One region of the Pseudomonas sp. TE31087 genome, then DNA from elsewhere that is predicted to be linked to it. Evidence: predicted binding sites of a transcription regulator. Region 1 holds the regulator's gene; each other region holds the start of a gene.
What was found. The regulator sigma-54, encoded in region 1, starts transcription at its own class of promoters, with help from an activator protein. The targets are predictions, from matches to a motif close to ANTGGCATNNANNTTGCTNT.

Region 1 (5,851 bases):
CAGGGCCGCGAGGACAAACTGGTGGTGCTCGACGGCCTGCTCGCCGAACTCAATCTAAGCTATGAACAGGTCGCCTACCTCGGCGACGACCTGCCCGACCTGCCGGTGATCCGCCGCGTGGGCCTGGGCATGGCGGTGCACAACGCCGCGGCATTCGTTCGCCAGCACGCCCACGGCGTCACCCTGGCTCGCGGCGGCGAAGGCGCCGCCCGCGAGTTCTGCGAACTGATCATGCAGGCCCAGGGCACCCTGGACGCTGCCAACGCCCATTACCTGTAAGGCTGCCCATGCTCAGCAAGAAGATCAGAAATGTCGCGCTGCTAGGCGGGATCGCCGCCGTGCTGGTTGCGGTAGGCTATTGGAACATCAGCCCGGAGACCTTCCTCGACCAGCCGCAGGCTCAGGTCGACCAGAGTGCCATCGACTACTACGCGATCAACGCCCACAGCCTGCAGTTCTTGCCCGACGGCAAGCTGCAGTACGAGATGACCGCCGCCAAGGTCGAGCACCTCAAGGCCAGCGAGGTCACCCTGGTAACCACGCCCGACCTGCACATGTACCGCGGCACCGAGTACCCCTGGCACGTGCAGAGCAAGCGCGCCGAGGTCAACCCGGACGGCACCGAGGTCGAACTGATCGACGATGTGCGCGTGGCGCGCACCGACGACAAGCAACGTGAAACCATCATCACCAGCACACGCATGACCGTGTTCCCGCAGAAGCAATATGCGCAGACCGAGCAAGCCGTTAGAATCGACGGCGCCGGTGGCACGACTACGGGCAAAGGAATGAAAGCGTATTTGAAAGAAGGCAGGATGGACCTGCTCTCTAACGTAAGAGGACAGTATGAGGCTCGTTAAAACCATCCCCCTTCTGCTCAGCCTGGGCGTAGCACTGGGAAGCGCGAGCGCCTTCGCCCTGCCGAACGACCGTGACCAGCCGATCCGCATCCAGGCGGACAACGCCCACCTGGACGACAAGCAGGGCGTTGCCACCTACACCGGCGACGTGATCATCACCCAAGGTTCGATGATGATCAAAGGCAACACCGTGACCATGACCCGCTCCGCCTCCGGCGACATCGACGTGGTCACCTCGGTGGGCAACCTGGCCTACTTCGAGCAGCAGCAGAGCGCCGCCAAGCCCGACAAGATGAAAGGCTGGGCCGTGACCATCCAATACCAGGCGCAGAAAGACACGGTGATCCTTACCGACCGCGCCAAGGTCGAGAACGAAGGCAACACCACCGAAGGCGAGAAGATCGTCTACAACACCAAGACCCAGGTGGCTACCGCCGGTCGCGGTGGCAACGTGACTGCACCACGTCAGCGCATCGACATGGTCATTCAACCGAAGAAAAAGGCCGAGTAAATGGCAACCCTCAAAGCCCAGCACCTGGCCAAGAGCTACAAGGGCAGGCAGGTCGTTCGCGACGTCAGCCTGTCCATCGACAGCGGCCAGATCGTCGGCCTGCTCGGCCCCAACGGCGCCGGCAAGACCACCTGTTTCTACATGATCGTCGGCCTGGTCCAGGCCGACCAGGGTCGCGTGCTGATCGACAGCCTCGACGTCAGCCACCAGCCCATGCACGGCCGCGCCCAGGCCGGTATCGGCTACCTGCCGCAGGAAGCCTCGATCTTCCGCAAGCTGTCGGTGGCCGACAACATCATGGCCATCCTCGAGACCCGCAAGGACCTCGACCGCGACGGCCGGCGCAAGGAGCTGGAAAGCCTGCTGCAGGAATTCCACATCAGCCACATCCGCGACAACCTCGGCATGAGCCTCTCCGGCGGTGAACGCCGCCGCGTCGAGATCGCCCGCGCCCTGGCCACCGCGCCCAAGTTCATCCTGCTGGACGAACCCTTTGCCGGTGTCGACCCGATCTCCGTGGGCGACATCAAGCAGATCATCCACCACCTCAAGAACAAGGGCATCGGCGTACTGATCACCGACCACAACGTTCGCGAGACCCTGGACATCTGCGAGACCGCCTACATCGTCAACGATGGCCAGCTGATCGCCGAAGGCGACGCCGAGACCATCCTGGCCAACCAGCTGGTCAAGGAAGTGTACCTGGGGCACGAGTTCCGACTCTGACCCCGGCCTGCCCGGAGCACTGGCGCAAGCGCCTGTTCGAGGCTTAAGTTGTTACAGTGCTCTAGGCAAACGCTGCAATTTCAGGCATACAACTTGCTTAAAATCGGCGCCCAGGCGCCCTCCGTGTAGTGGATGGCGCATGCGCGCCGGCAACAAGGTATCAAGCCCCAGCCATGAAACCATCGCTCGTCCTAAAAATGGGCCAGCAACTGACGATGACCCCGCAGTTGCAACAGGCCATCCGTCTGCTTCAGCTCTCCACCCTGGACCTCCAGCAGGAAATCCAGGAAGCGCTGGAGTCCAATCCGATGCTCGAACGTCAGGAAGACGGCGAGGACTTCGACAACAGCGATCCGATGGCGGACAACGCCGAGAACAAGCCGACCGCCGAAGTCCAGGACAACAGTTTCCAGGAAACCAGTACCAGCAGCACCGCGGAAAACCTCGAAGACGGCGAATGGGCCGAGCGCATCCCCAACGAACTGCCGGTCGACACCGCCTGGGAAGACATCTACCAGACCAGCGCCAGCAGCCTGCCGAGCAACGATGACGACGAGTGGGACTTCACCACCCGCACCTCGGTCGGCGAGAGTCTGCAGAGCCACCTGCTGTGGCAGCTCAACCTGGCGCCGATGTCCGACACCGACCGCCTGATCGCCGTCACCCTGATCGACAGCATCAACAGCCAGGGCTACCTGGAAGACACCCTCGAGGAGATCTGCGCAGGCTTCGATCCGGAACTCGACATCGAGCTGGACGAGGTCGAGGCGGTGCTGCACCGCATCCAGCAGTTCGAACCTGCCGGCATTGGCGCCCGTTCCCTGGGCGAATGCCTGCTGCTGCAACTGCGCCAGCTGCCGGCCTCGACACCGTGGATGAGCGAGGCCCAGCGCCTGGTCACCGACTTCATCGACCTGCTCGGCAGCCGCGACTACAGCCAGCTGATGCGCCGCATGAAGCTCAAGGAAGACGAACTGCGCCAGGTCATCGAACTGGTGCAGACCCTCAACCCGCGGCCCGGCTCGCAGATCGAGTCCAGCGAGCCCGAGTACGTCGTGCCTGACGTCATCGTGCGCAAGGACAGCGAGCGCTGGCTGGTCGAGCTCAACCAGGAAGCGGTACCGCGCCTGCGGGTCAACCCGCAGTACGCCGGCTTCGTCCGCCGCGCCGACACCAGCGCCGACAACACCTTCATGCGCAACCAGTTGCAGGAAGCGCGCTGGTTCATCAAGAGCCTGCAGAGCCGCAACGAGACGCTGATGAAGGTGGCGACGCAGATCGTCGAGCACCAGCGCGGCTTCCTCGACCACGGCGACGAGGCCATGAAGCCACTGGTGCTGCACGATATCGCCGAGGCGGTGGGCATGCACGAGTCGACCATTTCCCGGGTGACCACGCAAAAATACATGCACACCCCGCGCGGCATCTACGAACTGAAATACTTTTTCTCCAGCCACGTGAGCACCGCCGAAGGCGGCGAATGCTCGTCCACGGCGATCCGCGCGATCATCAAGAAACTGGTGGCGGCGGAAAATCAGAAAAAGCCATTGAGTGACAGCAAGATCGCTGGTTTACTGGAGGCACAAGGCATCCAGGTAGCCCGTCGCACCGTCGCCAAGTACCGCGAATCGTTGGGCATCGCCCCGTCGAGCGAGCGCAAGCGACTGATGTAGCCCCGGGATGTGCCACAGCGTTTCAGTGGCAGGTGCAATACCTGCCTCTTTATGCACGGGCAACAAAGGAGAAGCTGTATGCAAGTCAACATCAGTGGACAGCATGTAGAAGTCACCCAACCACTGCGCGATTACGTGCTTGAGAAGCTCGCCCGCGTGGAGGGTCATTTCGACAAGATCACCAATGCGACGGTGATCATGAAGGTCGAGAAGCTGCAGCAGAAGGTGGAAGCCACACTCCAGATTCCCGGTGGCGAAGTCGTCGCCAACGCCGAACATCAAGACATGTATGCGGCGATCGACGCCCTGGCAGACAAACTTGATCGCCAACTGAAAAAACACAAGGAAAAACAGCAAAGTCTGCTGCAAGGCGCAGCCGCCCGCTGATCCCCCTCATCCATGATCCGACTTGAAACCATCCTGACCCCCGGCCGTTCCCTCGTGAACGTGCCGGGCGGCAGCAAGAAGCGCGCCCTGGAAAAGGTCGCCAACCTGATCGCCGAGCAAGTACCCGAGCTGGGGATGCAAGATGTCTTCGACAAGCTCATCGCTCGGGAAAAGCTGGGCTCCACCGGTTTTGGCAATGGCATCGCCATTCCCCATTGCCGGCTCGAAGGCTGCACCGCGCCAGTGAGCGCCCTGCTGCACCTGGATGCCCCCATCGATTACGATGCCATCGATGGCGCCCCGGTCGACCTGCTGTTCGTCCTGCTGGTCCCGGAAGCCGCCACCGATGCCCACCTTGAACTGCTGCGCCAGATCGCCAGCATGCTCGATCGCAAGGAGGTCCGCGATCGCCTGCGTGCCGCCGACAGCAGCGATGCCCTTTACCAGGTCGTCCTGGACGTACAGAACGAGCACTGAACATGCGCCTGATCATCGTCAGCGGCCGCTCCGGCTCCGGTAAGAGTACCGCCCTCGACGTGCTGGAAGACAACGGCTACTACTGCATCGACAACCTGCCTGCCGGGTTGTTGCCGCAGTTGGCGGAAAACGCGCTGATCAACACCGAGTTGCTGCAACCGAAGGTCGCGGTATCCATCGATGCGCGCAACCTCCCCAGCCACCTGTCGCGCTTCCCCGAACTGCTGGATGAGGCACGTTCGCGGCATATCCAGTGCGACGTGCTGTACCTGGACGCCGACGAAGACACCCTGCTCAAGCGTTTTTCGGAAACCCGTCGCCGCCATCCGCTGACCAACGACAGCCGCTCGCTGGCCGAGGCGATCCGCGTGGAAAGCGAGCTGCTCGGGCCGATCGCCGACCTCGCCGACCTGAAGATCGACACCACCAATCTGAACCTCTACCAGCTGCGCGATTCGATCAAGCTGCGCCTGCTCAACCAGCCCGAGCCAGGCACCGCGTTCCTGGTCGAGTCGTTCGGCTTCAAGCGCGGCATGCCGGTGGACGCCGATGTGGTGTTCGATGTGCGCTGCCTGCCCAATCCATACTGGAAGCCGGAACTTCGCGAGCATTCCGGCCTCGAACAGCCGGTGATCGATTACCTGGCCGCCCAGCCGGACGTCGAGGAAATGTTCCAGGACATCTCCGGTTACCTGCTCAAGTGGCTGCCGCGCTTCGCCGCCAGCAACCGCGCCTATGTCACCATCGCCATCGGCTGTACCGGCGGCCACCACCGCTCGGTGTACATCACCGAACGGCTTGGCCAACTGCTCCAGCAATCCCTGAAAAACGTCCAGGTCCGCCACCGCGACCTATAGCCCACAGGATCCGCCCCACGATGCCCGCCCGCGAAATCACCATCATCAACAAGCTGGGCCTGCATGCGCGGGCGGCCGCCAAGTTCGTCGGCGTGGCCGGTCGCTTCCCTTGCCAGGTACGGGTCGGTCGCGCGCCGGACAAGCTGGTGGACGGCAAGAGCATCATGGCGGTGATGATGCTCGCCGCGGGCAAGGGCACGCCGGTGCACCTGCACACCGAAGGCGAGCAGGACGCTGAAGCCATGGATGCGCTGGTCGAGCTGATCAACAACTTCTTCGACGAAGGCGAGTAACGCTTTTTCCTTCTGCAACACCCTCTTCCAATTGTCCGGATGCAGCTTCGCCAGATTGAATTTATAC
Region 2 (5,851 bases), 5.3 Mb from region 1:
GCAACAGGGCATCAAGTCGCTGGGCGAGCTGGTGCAGCGCATCCAGACCCAGCCACGCAGTGGTCTGCGCGAGCAGGTGGTCGATGCCATGACCACCAACGAGACGCTGTGGTTTCGCGACACCTACCCGTTCGAGGTGCTAAAGAGCAAGGTGATCCCGGAGTTCATCAAGAACAACCCGGGCCAGCGCCTGCGCATCTGGTCGGCGGCCTGTTCGTCCGGTCAGGAGCCGTACTCGATCTCGATGTCGATCGACGAGTTCGAGCGCACCAACCTCGGCCAGCTGAAGATGGGTGCGCAGATCGTCGCCACCGACCTGTCGGGCGCCATGCTCAACAACTGCAAGACCGGCGAGTACGATAGCCTGGCCATCGCCCGCGGCTTGTCGCAGGAGCGTCTGCAGCGCTACTTCGACCCCAAGGGTCCGGGGCGCTGGGCGATCAAGTCGCCGATCCGCAGCCGTGTCGAGTTCCGTTCGTACAACCTGCTCGACAGCTATGCGCCGCTGGGCAAGTTCGACATCGTGTTCTGCCGCAACGTGCTGATCTACTTCTCGGCCCAGGTCAAGAAGGACATCCTCATGCGCATTCACGGCACCCTCAAGCCCGGTGGCTACCTGTTCCTGGGGGCGTCCGAGGCGCTCAACGGCCTGCCTGACCATTACCAGATGGTCCAGTGCAGCCCGGGGATCATCTACCAGGCCAAGTAAGGCTGGGCGAAAAAAGGCCGGTATCCTGCGATACCGGCCTTTTTGTTTTCGCTGCGGGCTTGCCTGTGATGGCGTGTCAGAACGCGTAGCGCAGCCTGGCCGAGAACACGTCGGCATCGAAGCCCGACTTGCCCACGTAGTCATAGCTGACGCCGACGCTCACCGCGCCCAGCTTGTAGTCCGCTCCCAGCCCGGCCTCGTAGCTGTTGCGCGCGACGCTGGCGCCGTGGCTGACGAACGGCGTGGTGCCCAGCACGAAGGTCGCGGTGTTCTGCACAGGATCCGCGGCAAAGTCGTGGTAGGCCATGACTTTCACCTGCGGCTCCAGGATGCCGGCGCCGAGCGGCAGTTGGCTGGCCACGCGCACGCCGGCGCCCAGCTCGATGGCCTCGTAGCGCTGCGCCTCGACCTTGAGTGCGGCGGCCGAGCCTTTCTCGTTGAAGCGGTCGATGTCGACGCGGCTGTAGCGCGCTGCCAGGCGCGGCTCGACCAGCAGTCGCGGATTCAGCTGCCAGCTGTAGCCGCCGACCAGATTCAGGCCCAGCAGGTTGCTGTCATAGTCCGACTTGGCCCGTGTGCCCGCGACCTCTCGCTTGCCTTGGTTATCGTTGAAACCGTAGGTCAGGCTGGCATCGACGAAGTAGTTGTCCAGGGTGTAGCTGCCATACAGCGAGAAGGCGTGGCTCTGCACCTGGGTCTTGTTGCCGCGTTTGCCGTTGATGTCGGTGTCGATGAAGCTGTAGGCCGCACCTAGGGTGAGCTGGTCGTCCAGCTGGCCATCGGCGCCGACCGCCACGCCGCGGCTGTAGGCGTTGTAGCCGGCAATGCCATCGCGCTGCTGCTGGCTGGCGTCGCTGTACAGCGACTGCATCCACACGCCGGAGGCGCGGCGTGCTTCGTCGGCGCGAAGGGCGCGCAGGCTGCTGGAGCGGTTGTCGATGGCGTTGCCGATCAGTCGCTGGCTGGCCATGGCGGCCTGGCGGGCGCCGTCGCTGACGTCCGGCGCCAGTTGCTCGGCGAGCCTGGCCAGTTGCGCCTCGTCGGCGCTGGCGGCGGCGAGGAACAGTGGGTCCTGGTTGCCCAGGCGTGCCAGCAGGCCGGCTTCGGCCAGGTTGCCCAGGGCACGCTGTGCATTGCTGTCGCCACCCTGTTGCGCGACGATCTGCTCAAGGTCCTCGGTCGGCTTGGTGCTGACGGTGACGTAGACCTTGTTGTCATCGAGCGTGCTGCTCAGCACGTTGAGCATGGCCGAGGTGCTGGCGACCTGGGGCTTGGCGTTGACCTGCAGGCCTTTGGCGTCGAGGACCTGCACCTGGCCGGCCTCGAGCAGCAGGTAGCGGCTGCCGCTGGCTTCGAAGTCGGTGTCCTCCGGCTCCATCAGGATCCGCGCGTTCTGGGCGAACTCGGCGATGCCGCTGACCTTGAGCACCGCCGTGTTCGGGTCGGTACTGCTTGCCAGCCACAGGCCCAGCGCCGAGTTGTCGGCAATCCTCAGGTTGCCGTCGAGGGTGGTGTGAAGGCTGTGCAGGGTGAAGGTAGTGGGTGGCTCGCTGCTGTCGCCCACATCGATCCAGCCACCGTTTGCCAGGCGGATGCTGTTGCTGCCGGGGGGGCCGTAGGCGACGCCATAGGTGCTGTCGCCTTCGACCTCGATGTTGGCCAGGCCGACGAGGTCGCCGTAGATCTTGCTGCCCTGGCGCATGATCAGCTCGACCGGGCGGTTGCTGGTGGTGGCGTCGATGGCGACTTTGGCCCAGATCTCGCCGCTGTTGAAGATGTTCAGGTCACCGTTGGCCTTGTACCCGGGTTGCAGGCCGGGGCCGTCAAAGGCGGTATTGCCAATGCGGATAGCGGTGTCGCCGGCCACGATCCTGCCGCTGTTTTCGACATGGCGTCCCAGGCTGTCGAACAGGGTCGCGCCGTCGAGCACGATGGCCTGGGAGCCTTGGTCACCAGCGAAAATCTGGCCCTGGTTGTCGATGCCGGCCAGTACGGTCGGCCGGTTGGCGGCATCCGTGGTGGCGTGGATGGCGATGGCGCCCGGGCCCGTCGCGCTGATCTCGCCGCGGTTGACCACCCGCTCTTCCAGGTTCGCCCCTGCCAGGTTGATGGCCCGTGAGTTGCGGCCGGTGGCGATGATGCGGGCGCCTGCGGTATTGATCAGGCCGCCGTGGATGCGGCTGATGTTGCTACCGGGGCTGGACAGGTCGATGCCGTAGGTGGGGCCGCCATTGTTGTACGAGAAGCTGGTGCCGGCCTTGAGCAACCCTTCGTTGGTCAGGTCGTCGTCGACGGTGCTGGCGCTCAGGCGCAGGGCGGCACCGTCGAGGCTGGTGGTGACAACATTGCCGCGGTTGGTCAGGAAGCCGCCGATGTTGGTGCCGCTGATACGGATACCGTCGCTGCGATGGATCAGGTCGACAGCGTTCGTGTCGCTGTCGTTGATTGCACTGCCAAGCGTCATGTTGCCCGCCACCAGGCTGTTCGCGAGGGCGATCGCGTCCTGCTGGTAGCCGGTGAAGCTGCCGGTGAATTCGAGGTCGTCGGCAAAGGACTGGTGGTCACCCCTGTAGCCAGCATGGGTGAGTGCAATGGTCTGGGGCAAAGCCAGGGCGGGGGCGGGAATGGCGCCGATCAGGAGGGCCAGGAGGGTCTTGCGCAGGTTAAGCGGTGGCACGGTTTCGTTCCTTTGAAATCGTAATGAAAGCGGCGCGCATCCATGCGGGCGACAACCGTGATGGCGTGGGCTGGTGCGCGAGGACGCGGATGCTATCGCGATTGGTGGCTAAATGACATGTCGAATTGACGTCAATTTTTTGTTTTGCCGCTTTTGCCGCCTGGCAATTGCCGCTTGCCGAGTTGGATGCGGAAGCACATTGCCGCTTTTCTGGCATCGCCAGTGTCCTGATATCTGGCTAGCCCCCGCTTTACTGGGGTTGCGCAGGTTGGCACAGCCCTTGCTAAAGCCTAAGCCAACGAAACTCTGGTCAACCTTTGAAGGTTTCCCCGATATGAGCATCAGCTTCGACAAGGCGCTTGGCATCCACGAAAAGGCATTGGGCTTCCGTGCCCAGCGTGCCGAGGTGCTGGCCAACAACATCGCCAACGCCGACACGCCCAACTACAAGGCGCGTGACATGGACTTCTCGTCGGTACTCGCCGCCGAGGCCGACAAGCAGCAGAAGGGGCGCATAGCCCTGGACCGCACCAACAACCGCCACATCGAGGCCGAAGGCCTGGCGATGATGGACGACACCCTGCAGTACCGTACGCCGATGCAGCCGTCGATCGACCAGAACACCGTGGATGCGCAGATCGAGCAGTCGAACTACGCGGAAAACGCCGTTGGCTTCCAGGCCAGCTTCACCCTGCTCAACAGTAAATTCAAAGGGCTGGTATCGGCCCTGCGTGGAGAGTGACCATGTCCCTTGCCAGTGTCTTCAACATCGCCGGTAGCGGCATGAGCGCGCAGAACACGCGCCTGAACACCGTTGCCTCGAACATCGCCAACGCCGAGACGGTGTCCTCGAGCATCGACCAGACCTACCGCGCCCGCCATCCGGTGTTCGCCACCACCTTCCAGAACGCGCAGAACGGCATGGGCCAGTCGCTGTTCGAGGAGCAGGGCGAGGCCGGGCAGGGCGTCCAGGTCAAGGGCATCATCGAGGACCAGAGCAACCTCGAGGCACGTTACGAGCCCAATCATCCGTCGGCGAACAAGGACGGCTACGTCTACTACCCGAATGTCAACGTGGTCGAGGAGATGGCCGACATGATCTCCGCCAGCCGTGCGTTCCAGACCAACGCCGAGCTGATGAACACCGCCAAGACCATGATGCAGAAAGTACTGACCCTGGGTCAGTGATAAGGAATCCCGACCATGGCAGTCGAAAACCCCAGCGTGAACCTCAATGATGTGCTGACAAAATCCGGGGTCAGCACCGGCACCAAGAAAACCACCACCGAGCCTGTCGACAAGAATGCGCTGGGCAAGGATGCGTTTCTCAAGCTGCTGGTCACCCAGATGCAGCACCAGAACCCGCTGGATCCCCAGGACAACGGTCAGTTCATCGCCCAGCTGGCGCAGTTCAGCAGCCTGGAAGGCATCCAGACCCTGAACAGCTCGGTCAACTCGATCATCAGCGGCATGGGCTCGTCCCAGGCGCTGCAGGCCTCCTCCCTGGTAGGGCGTTCGGTGATCGTGCAGAACGACAAGGCCCTCTTCGATCCGAAGGAAAGCCTCAATGGCCAGGTGGTCGTGCCGCAGAACATCACCGACGGCAAGGTGACCATCAAGGACAAGGATGGCAACGTGGTCAAGACCATCCAGTTGGGCGAGCAGAAGAAAGGCACCGCCGATTTCATCTGGGACGGCACCAACGACAAGGGCGAAAAAGTCGAGGCGGGTACCTATAGCTTCACCGCCACCACCACTGTCGACGGCAAGTCGCAGGAGATGTACACGATGCTGCCGGCCAAGGTCACCAGTGTCAGCTTCCAGAACGGCGGCGAGATGATGCTCAACCTTGCCGGGATCGGCAAGCTGGGCATCTCCAAAGTACAAACCATCGGAATCTAAGGCCGCTAGCACGGCATAAGGAGTGAATGCATGTCTTTCAATATCGGCCTTAGCGGTCTGTACGCAGCCAACAAGAAGCTGGACGTCACCGGCAACAACATCGCCAACTCCGAGACCGTCGGCTTCAAGTCGTCGCGCGCCGAGTTCGCCGACGTCTACGCCGGCGCCAACCGCCTGGGCGTGGGCAAGAACCAGGTCGGCAACGGCGTGCGCCTGGCCACGGTTTCCCAGCAGTTCGGCCAGGGCGACGTCAACAACACCGGCAACGTACTGGACATGGGCATCCAGGGCCAGGGCTTCTTCGTCCTGTCCGACAACGGCTCGCTGAGCTACACCCGCGCCGGAGCGTTCCAGACCAACAAGGACGGCTATGTCGTCACCTCCGATGGCCTGGGCCTGCAGGGCTATGGGGTCGATGCCAATGGCAAGATCATGAAGGGCGTGCTGACCGACCTGCGGATCGATACCTCGGCAATGGCGCCGAAGGCGACCACCCTGATCGACCAGGGCATCAACCTGAACTCCTCGGCCCCCGATATTCCGCTGCAGGTCCCGGACAATTC
Region 3 (5,851 bases), 2.3 Mb from region 1:
CATTGCGGCAGATGCCCACCGACCCGCCCGGTTCGCGCACACCGAGGTCGAGTTCGGCCAACTCACCACGCCCGAAGTCGATCAGCACGGCGTCCCGTGGCGCCACCCAGACCGCCTCGCTGCCCAGCACATAGCGCCTGCTCAGGGCCAGCGACAAGGTTTCCAGGCGCTGTGCCGGCAGCGGGATCGCGCATTGCACGAACAGGCTGTCGGCATGCTGGCGAATGGTCGTCCCCGGTGGCGGCAGCACCAGCGGATAATCACCGACCTGCCTGCGCTCGACGGGCTGCTGCGCCAGCAGTGGATGCCCGGGCCGCACCACCAGGGTCATCGACTCGCTGTACAGGTGCTCGAACGACAGCCCCTGGATCTGCGGGCTGTCGGTCATCCGCCCGACCACCAGTTCCAGCTCCCCCAGGTGCAACTGGCCGAGCAACTGGGCGCTGGCCCCGGTCACCACGCTGATCAGCAACGCCTCGTGACGTTGGTGCAGGCGGCACAGCACCTCGGGCATCAGCAGCCCTTCGACCGTCGACAGCACGCCGATGCGCACCTGCGACGGCGCTCGCGCCTCGCCGCGGACACTGCCGACCCCGTCGCGCAACGCCTGCACGCTGGGGCCGGCGTAGCGCATGAAGCGCGTGCCGGCCGGGGTCAGGGTCACGCCGTTGTGGCCGCGCTCGAACAGGCGTGCCTCGAGCAGCTCCTCCAGTTCCTTGAGGGTCTTGGAGATCGCCGGCTGGCTGATCGCAAGCACGTCGGCGGCTCTGGCCAGGCTGCCCTGCCGGGCAATCTCCAGGAAGCACAGCAGGTGCCGGAACTTGATGCGGGTATCGAGGTTCATGCCCGGCAGTGTATCCGTGCGGGCCAGACCTGCAACGTCTGGGTGATCTTCGTCACTGGGCGGCGGTTCCTCCCTTGCAGGCGAAGCCCCGAACCTTTAGCGTGTGCCGCTTCGATGCATGGAGCAGCGCTATGGCCGCCTACCTGACCCAGGACCTGGTCCTTGAACTGGGCGATGAAACGCCCGAAGACACCACCATGAACATGCTGACCTTCCGTCAGCGTGGCACCACCCTGGTGATCGCCCGCAGTCCGCTGGCGGCCGGGCAGACGCTGGAGGCGCTTTACCAGCAGCAACTGGCGCAGTTACGTGAGCGCCTGGGGGCGGTCATCAGCGAACCGCAGCCGGTCAGCGCAGGCGTCGATCATGGCATCCACGGCCTGGAAGTCAGCCTGCAGTTCAAGCGCGGCGAAGTGGTCTCGTACCAGCGTCAGTTGGCCTACGCGCCAAGCGGGCAGGCCCGTTTTGTGGCGGTCAGCTATAGCAAGGAAACACCGCTGGAGGCGGTCGACCTCGCCCATTGGGAAGCCATCAAGGCAGGCTTGCGGCTGAACTGACCCGGGCTGATTTGAGGCTGTAACATGATCGACCTGGAACACACGCTCGAACAGATTGGGCAGACTCGATTCTTCGGCAATCTGGGCAAGCCCGACATCCACGATCCGCAGGTGATTTTCATCGCCTCGGTCGAGGCGGTGTTCGTGACCCTCTCGGACCAGGCGTTCCAGGGCTTGTACGATGCCACTCAGTGGCTCCCCACCTCGCCGGGCGAAGACGACCCGTACTACCCGCGGCAAGAGACGCCCAAAGTGCTGAGCGAGCAGCGCATGGCGCTGAACAGGGCAGTGATGGCCGCCACCCGCACGCTCGACAAGGCGCCGTTCACCTGCCGCCCGCACGACTTCAGCGAGGCCGCTCGCGGCGGCGCGGCCTTCGCGTTCCGTCAGTACGCCACCGAGCAGTTCTTCGGTCTGGGCGATCACTGGCGTCGGGTGGTCGACCTGTACCTGGCCGGGCACTGGCCGGTTGGGCATGCCCCCGGCAAACTGATTGTTATCTGAGCCTTTGTCCCAGTTCGACCGTCATCCCACGGATACGCACCGGCCACACCGGCAAGCGCTGTGTCGGATCTTCCAGGCAGTTACCGTTTTGCAGGCAGAAATGTTGCTTGTACAGCGGTGCCGCTACCACCACGGTTGCTCCCAGGCTGCCCACCAGCCCACGCCCGATGATGTTCGCGCCCGAGCGTGGGTCGCGATTGCCGACGGCGTACAATTCCCGCCCTTGTCCCGGCAGGTAGAACAACGCCACCTGTTCGCCCTCATGCCACACCACCACCCCGGAGTCGGCGACCAGGTCGCTGGCCAGGCACACCGCCTGCCAGCGGGTTTCACTTGCTACAGCCGTGTTGGACAGGTTCATCACATCGCCTCCTCATGGGTGGGAATCAGCTGTAGGGGCGCAGCCGGTCGGCGCTGGCCACGCTCACGCACGAAGTGCACATCCGGATCGGCGCGTTGGTCATTGACAAAGGTGCGGAAGCGCTTGAGCTTTTCCGGATCGCCCAGGGCGTTGGCCCATTCGCATTCGTAGCGATCGACCACCAGTTGCATCTGTGCCTCGAGTTCGGCGGCCAGGCCCAGGCTGTCGTCGATCACCACCTGCTTTAGGTAGTCGAGCCCGCCTTCGAGGCCCTCGCGCCACACCGAGGTGCGTTGCAGCTTGTCGGCGGTGCGGATGTAGAACATCAGCACGCGGTCGATCAACCGTACCAGGGTCTCGTCGTCGAGGTCGGTGGCGAACAGTTCGGCGTGGCGCGGGCGCATGCCGCCGTTGCCGCACACGTACAGGTTCCAGCCCTTGTCGGTGGCGATCACGCCGATGTCCTTGCTTTGCGCCTCGGCGCATTCGCGGGTGCAGCCGGACACCGCGAACTTGAGCTTGTGCGGTGAGCGCAGGCCCTTGTAGCGATCCTCCAGGCGCAACGCCATGGCCACGCTGTCCTGCACGCCATAGCGGCACCAGGTGCTGCCGACACAGGATTTCACCGTGCGCGTCGACTTGCCGTAGGCGTGCCCGGTCTCGAAACCGGCGGCGATCAGCTCGCCCCAGATCAGCGGCAGTTCATGCAGCTGGGCGCCGAACAGGTCGATGCGCTGGCCGCCGGTGATCTTGGTGTAGAGGTCGTATTTCTGCGCCACCTGGCCGATCACGATCAGCTTTTGCGGGGTGATTTCGCCGCCGGGAATGCGCGGCACCACCGAGTAGGTGCCGTTTTTCTGCATGTTGGCCATGAAGGTGTCGTTGGTGTCCTGCAGCGGCACCAGCGCCGGGTCCATGATCGGCTGGTTCCAGCACGAGGCGAGGATGTTGCCTACCGCCGGCTTGCAGATGTCGCAACCCACGTGGCCCTTGCCATGGCGTTCGAGCAGCTCGCTGAAGGTGCGGATGCCCTCCACCCGCACCAATGCGTAGAGTTCCTGGCGGGTGTAGGCGAAGTGCTCGCACAGGCTCTTGTCGACCGTCACGCCACGGGCGGTCAGTTCGTGCTCGAAGACCTGCTTGAGCAGTGCCACGCAGCCACCGCAGCCGCTGGCGGCCTTGGTGCAGCCCTTGACGGCGGCAAGGTCGGCGCAGCCGCTGTCGATGGCGGCGCACACCGCGCCCTTGCTGACGTTGTGGCAGGAGCAGATGGTCGCGCTGTCGGGCAGCGCATCGGCGCCCAGGGCGGGCGCGCCACCGCCTTGCGGCAGGATCAGCGCGGCCGGGGCGGCCGGCAGGGCGATGCCGTTCTGGGCATACTGCAGCAAGGTGTCGTAGTAGCTGTTGTCGCCCACCAGCACCGCGCCGAGCACGTGCTTGCCGCTGGCATCCACCACCAGACGGCGGTAGGCGCTGTTGGCTTCGTCGATGAAGCGGTAGCTGCGTGAGCCGGGCGTGGCGCCGTGGGCATCGCCGATCGAGCCGACATCCACGCCCAGCAGCTTGAGCTTGGTCGACATGTCGGCGCCGGTGAAGTCGTCCGCCGCCTCGCCCAGCAGCCGCGCGGCCAGGTTGCGCGCCATGGCGTAGCCGGGGGCGACCAGGCCGAACACGCTGCCATTCCACGACGCGCACTCGCCGATGGCGAAGATCCGCGGATCGCTGGTCTTGCACTGGTTGTCGATCACAACACCTCCGCGCGCGGCGATCTCCAGGCCACAGGCCCGGCCCAGGGTGTCCTGTGGGCGAATGCCGGCGGAAAAGACGATCAGATCGGTCTCCAGGTGTTCGCCACCGTCGAAGTTCATCCGGTAGCGATACTGCTCGCCAGCGCTGATCGACTGGGTCGCGCGGGACAGGTGCACGCCCACGCCGAGGGCCTCGATCCGTGCCTTGAGCGCCGCGCCGCCTTCGCTGTCCAGCTGTACCGGCATCAGGCGTGGGGCGAACTCCACCACATGCGCCTCCAGGCCCAGGGACTTGAGGGCGTTGGCCGCCTCGAGGCCGAGCAGGCCGCCACCGACCACCACGCCACGCCGGGCATCCGCGGCGGCGGCGCGTATCGCGTCGAGGTCCTCGAGGGTGCGGTAGACCAGGCGCGCATTGCCGCTGGAGCCTTCGATCGGCGGCACGAACGGGTAGGAGCCGGTGGCCAGGATCAACTGGTCGTAGCCCAGGCGCCCCTCGGCGGTGAGCAGTTCCTGGCGCTCGCGATCAATGTCCAGCACCGCTTCGCCCAGGTGCAGGTGCACGCCGTGGCGGCTGTAGTAGTCCGGGGCGCACAGGGCCAGGGTCTCGGCGCAACTGCCAGTGAAGTACTCCGACAGGTGCACCCGGTCGTAGGCGCGCTGGCGCTCCTCGCCGAACACATGCAGCTCGAAGTGTGCCGTGGCGCCGCGTTCGATCAACTGCTCGACGCAGTGATGGCCGACCATGCCATTGCCGACGATGACCAGTCGTGCTCGTTGTGCCTCGTTCGCTGTTGCCTGCATAGCCGATCCTCGATCACGGAAAACGAAAAAGGCGCCTGGAGCCGAAGCTCCAGGCGCCTTTGCCTGTACTCATCAGTGTGAGGCCCCTGTCGACCGCCGTTGGTCGTTGGGGCTGTTGTGCATTGGGTGAAGCAGGGAGTGTGCCAGGCTCGCTTTCATCGCGGGCAAGCCCGCTCCCACAAGGGTTACAGCTCTGGGTATGAGCTGGCCAGGTGGTGCGGCCGCACAAGCAGGGTGCAGCCCTCACCACCGTGGTGCATCAATACACATCCCGCCGGTAGCGCTTGTCCCGCCCCAACCCTTCGACATACGCCGCTGCCGCGGCCTCGTCCAGGCCGCCGTGCTGCGCCACCACCTGGCGCAAGGCCGCATCCACATCCCGGGCCATGCGCTGGGCATCGCCACAGACATACACATGCGCGCCGTCCTGCAGCCAGCGCCACAGCTCGGCGCCCTGTTCCAGCAGGCGTTGCTGCACATAGATCTTCTGCGGCTGGTCGCGGGAGAACGCGGTGCTCAGGCGCACATGGCCCTGTGCTTCCCAAGCCAGCAACTGCTCGCGATAGTAGAAGTCGTGCTCCTCGTGCTGCTCGCCGAAGAACAGCCAGTTGCGGCCAGACGCAGCGCGTTCCCTGCGTTCTTCGAGAAACGCCCGGAAGGGCGCGATGCCAGTGCCGGGGCCGATCATTATGATGGGCGTGCCGTCGTCGTCGGGCAGGCGGAAGTGTCTGGATGGTTGGGCAAAGATGGCCACTTCGACGTCCGCAGCACGGTCGGCGAGAAAGGCCGAGCAGACCCCCTTGCGTTCACCGTAGCGCACTGTGGACACCGTCAGGTGCACCTGCCCGGGATGCGCCTTGGGGCTTGAGCTGATCGAGTACAGCCGCGGTTGCAAGGGCTTGAGCAAGGTCAGCCAACGGCTCAGTGGCCATTGCCGGGGAAACTCGCGCAATACATCGGCCAGTTGCCGGCCCCATAGCCAGTCCTTGAGCGCGGTCTTGCACTCAGGCTGCAACAACTGTTGCAGAGAGGG

Region 2: flgB (flagellar basal body rod protein FlgB) is a predicted target of sigma-54. The motif match lies at 3,654-3,673, and genes of this name have one in related genera.
Region 3: nirB (nitrite reductase large subunit NirB) is a predicted target of sigma-54. The motif match lies at 4,947-4,966, and genes of this name have one in related genera.

What each region holds. Positions count from the first base shown of each region.
Region 1 covers NZ_JBXVNN010000001.1:5,356,773-5,362,623, reverse strand. The annotation lists gene ACZ899_RS24260 (KdsC family phosphatase) at 1-279, shown strand, start outside; gene lptC (LPS export ABC transporter periplasmic protein LptC) at 288-860, shown strand; gene lptA (lipopolysaccharide transport periplasmic protein LptA) at 847-1,371, shown strand; gene lptB (LPS export ABC transporter ATP-binding protein) at 1,372-2,097, shown strand; gene ACZ899_RS24240 (RNA polymerase factor sigma-54) at 2,271-3,770, shown strand; gene hpf (ribosome hibernation-promoting factor, HPF/YfiA family) at 3,849-4,157, shown strand; gene ptsN (PTS IIA-like nitrogen regulatory protein PtsN) at 4,170-4,634, shown strand; gene rapZ (RNase adapter RapZ) at 4,637-5,491, shown strand; gene ACZ899_RS24220 (HPr family phosphocarrier protein) at 5,512-5,784, shown strand.
Region 2 covers NZ_JBXVNN010000001.1:26,587-32,437, forward strand. The annotation lists gene cheR (protein-glutamate O-methyltransferase CheR) at 1-709, shown strand, start outside; gene ACZ899_RS00150 (autotransporter family protein) at 786-3,386, opposite strand; gene flgB (flagellar basal body rod protein FlgB) at 3,721-4,128, shown strand; gene flgC (flagellar basal body rod protein FlgC) at 4,131-4,574, shown strand; gene flgD (flagellar hook assembly protein FlgD) at 4,590-5,288, shown strand; gene flgE (flagellar hook protein FlgE) at 5,319-5,851, shown strand, end outside.
Region 3 covers NZ_JBXVNN010000001.1:3,016,888-3,022,738, reverse strand. The annotation lists gene pcaQ (pca operon transcription factor PcaQ) at 1-844, opposite strand, end outside; gene ACZ899_RS13555 (DcrB-related protein) at 976-1,401, shown strand; gene ACZ899_RS13550 (hypothetical protein) at 1,426-1,905, shown strand; gene nirD (nitrite reductase small subunit NirD) at 1,898-2,266, opposite strand; gene nirB (nitrite reductase large subunit NirB) at 2,266-4,818, opposite strand; gene ACZ899_RS13535 (bifunctional nitrate reductase/sulfite reductase flavoprotein subunit alpha) at 5,078-5,851, opposite strand, start outside.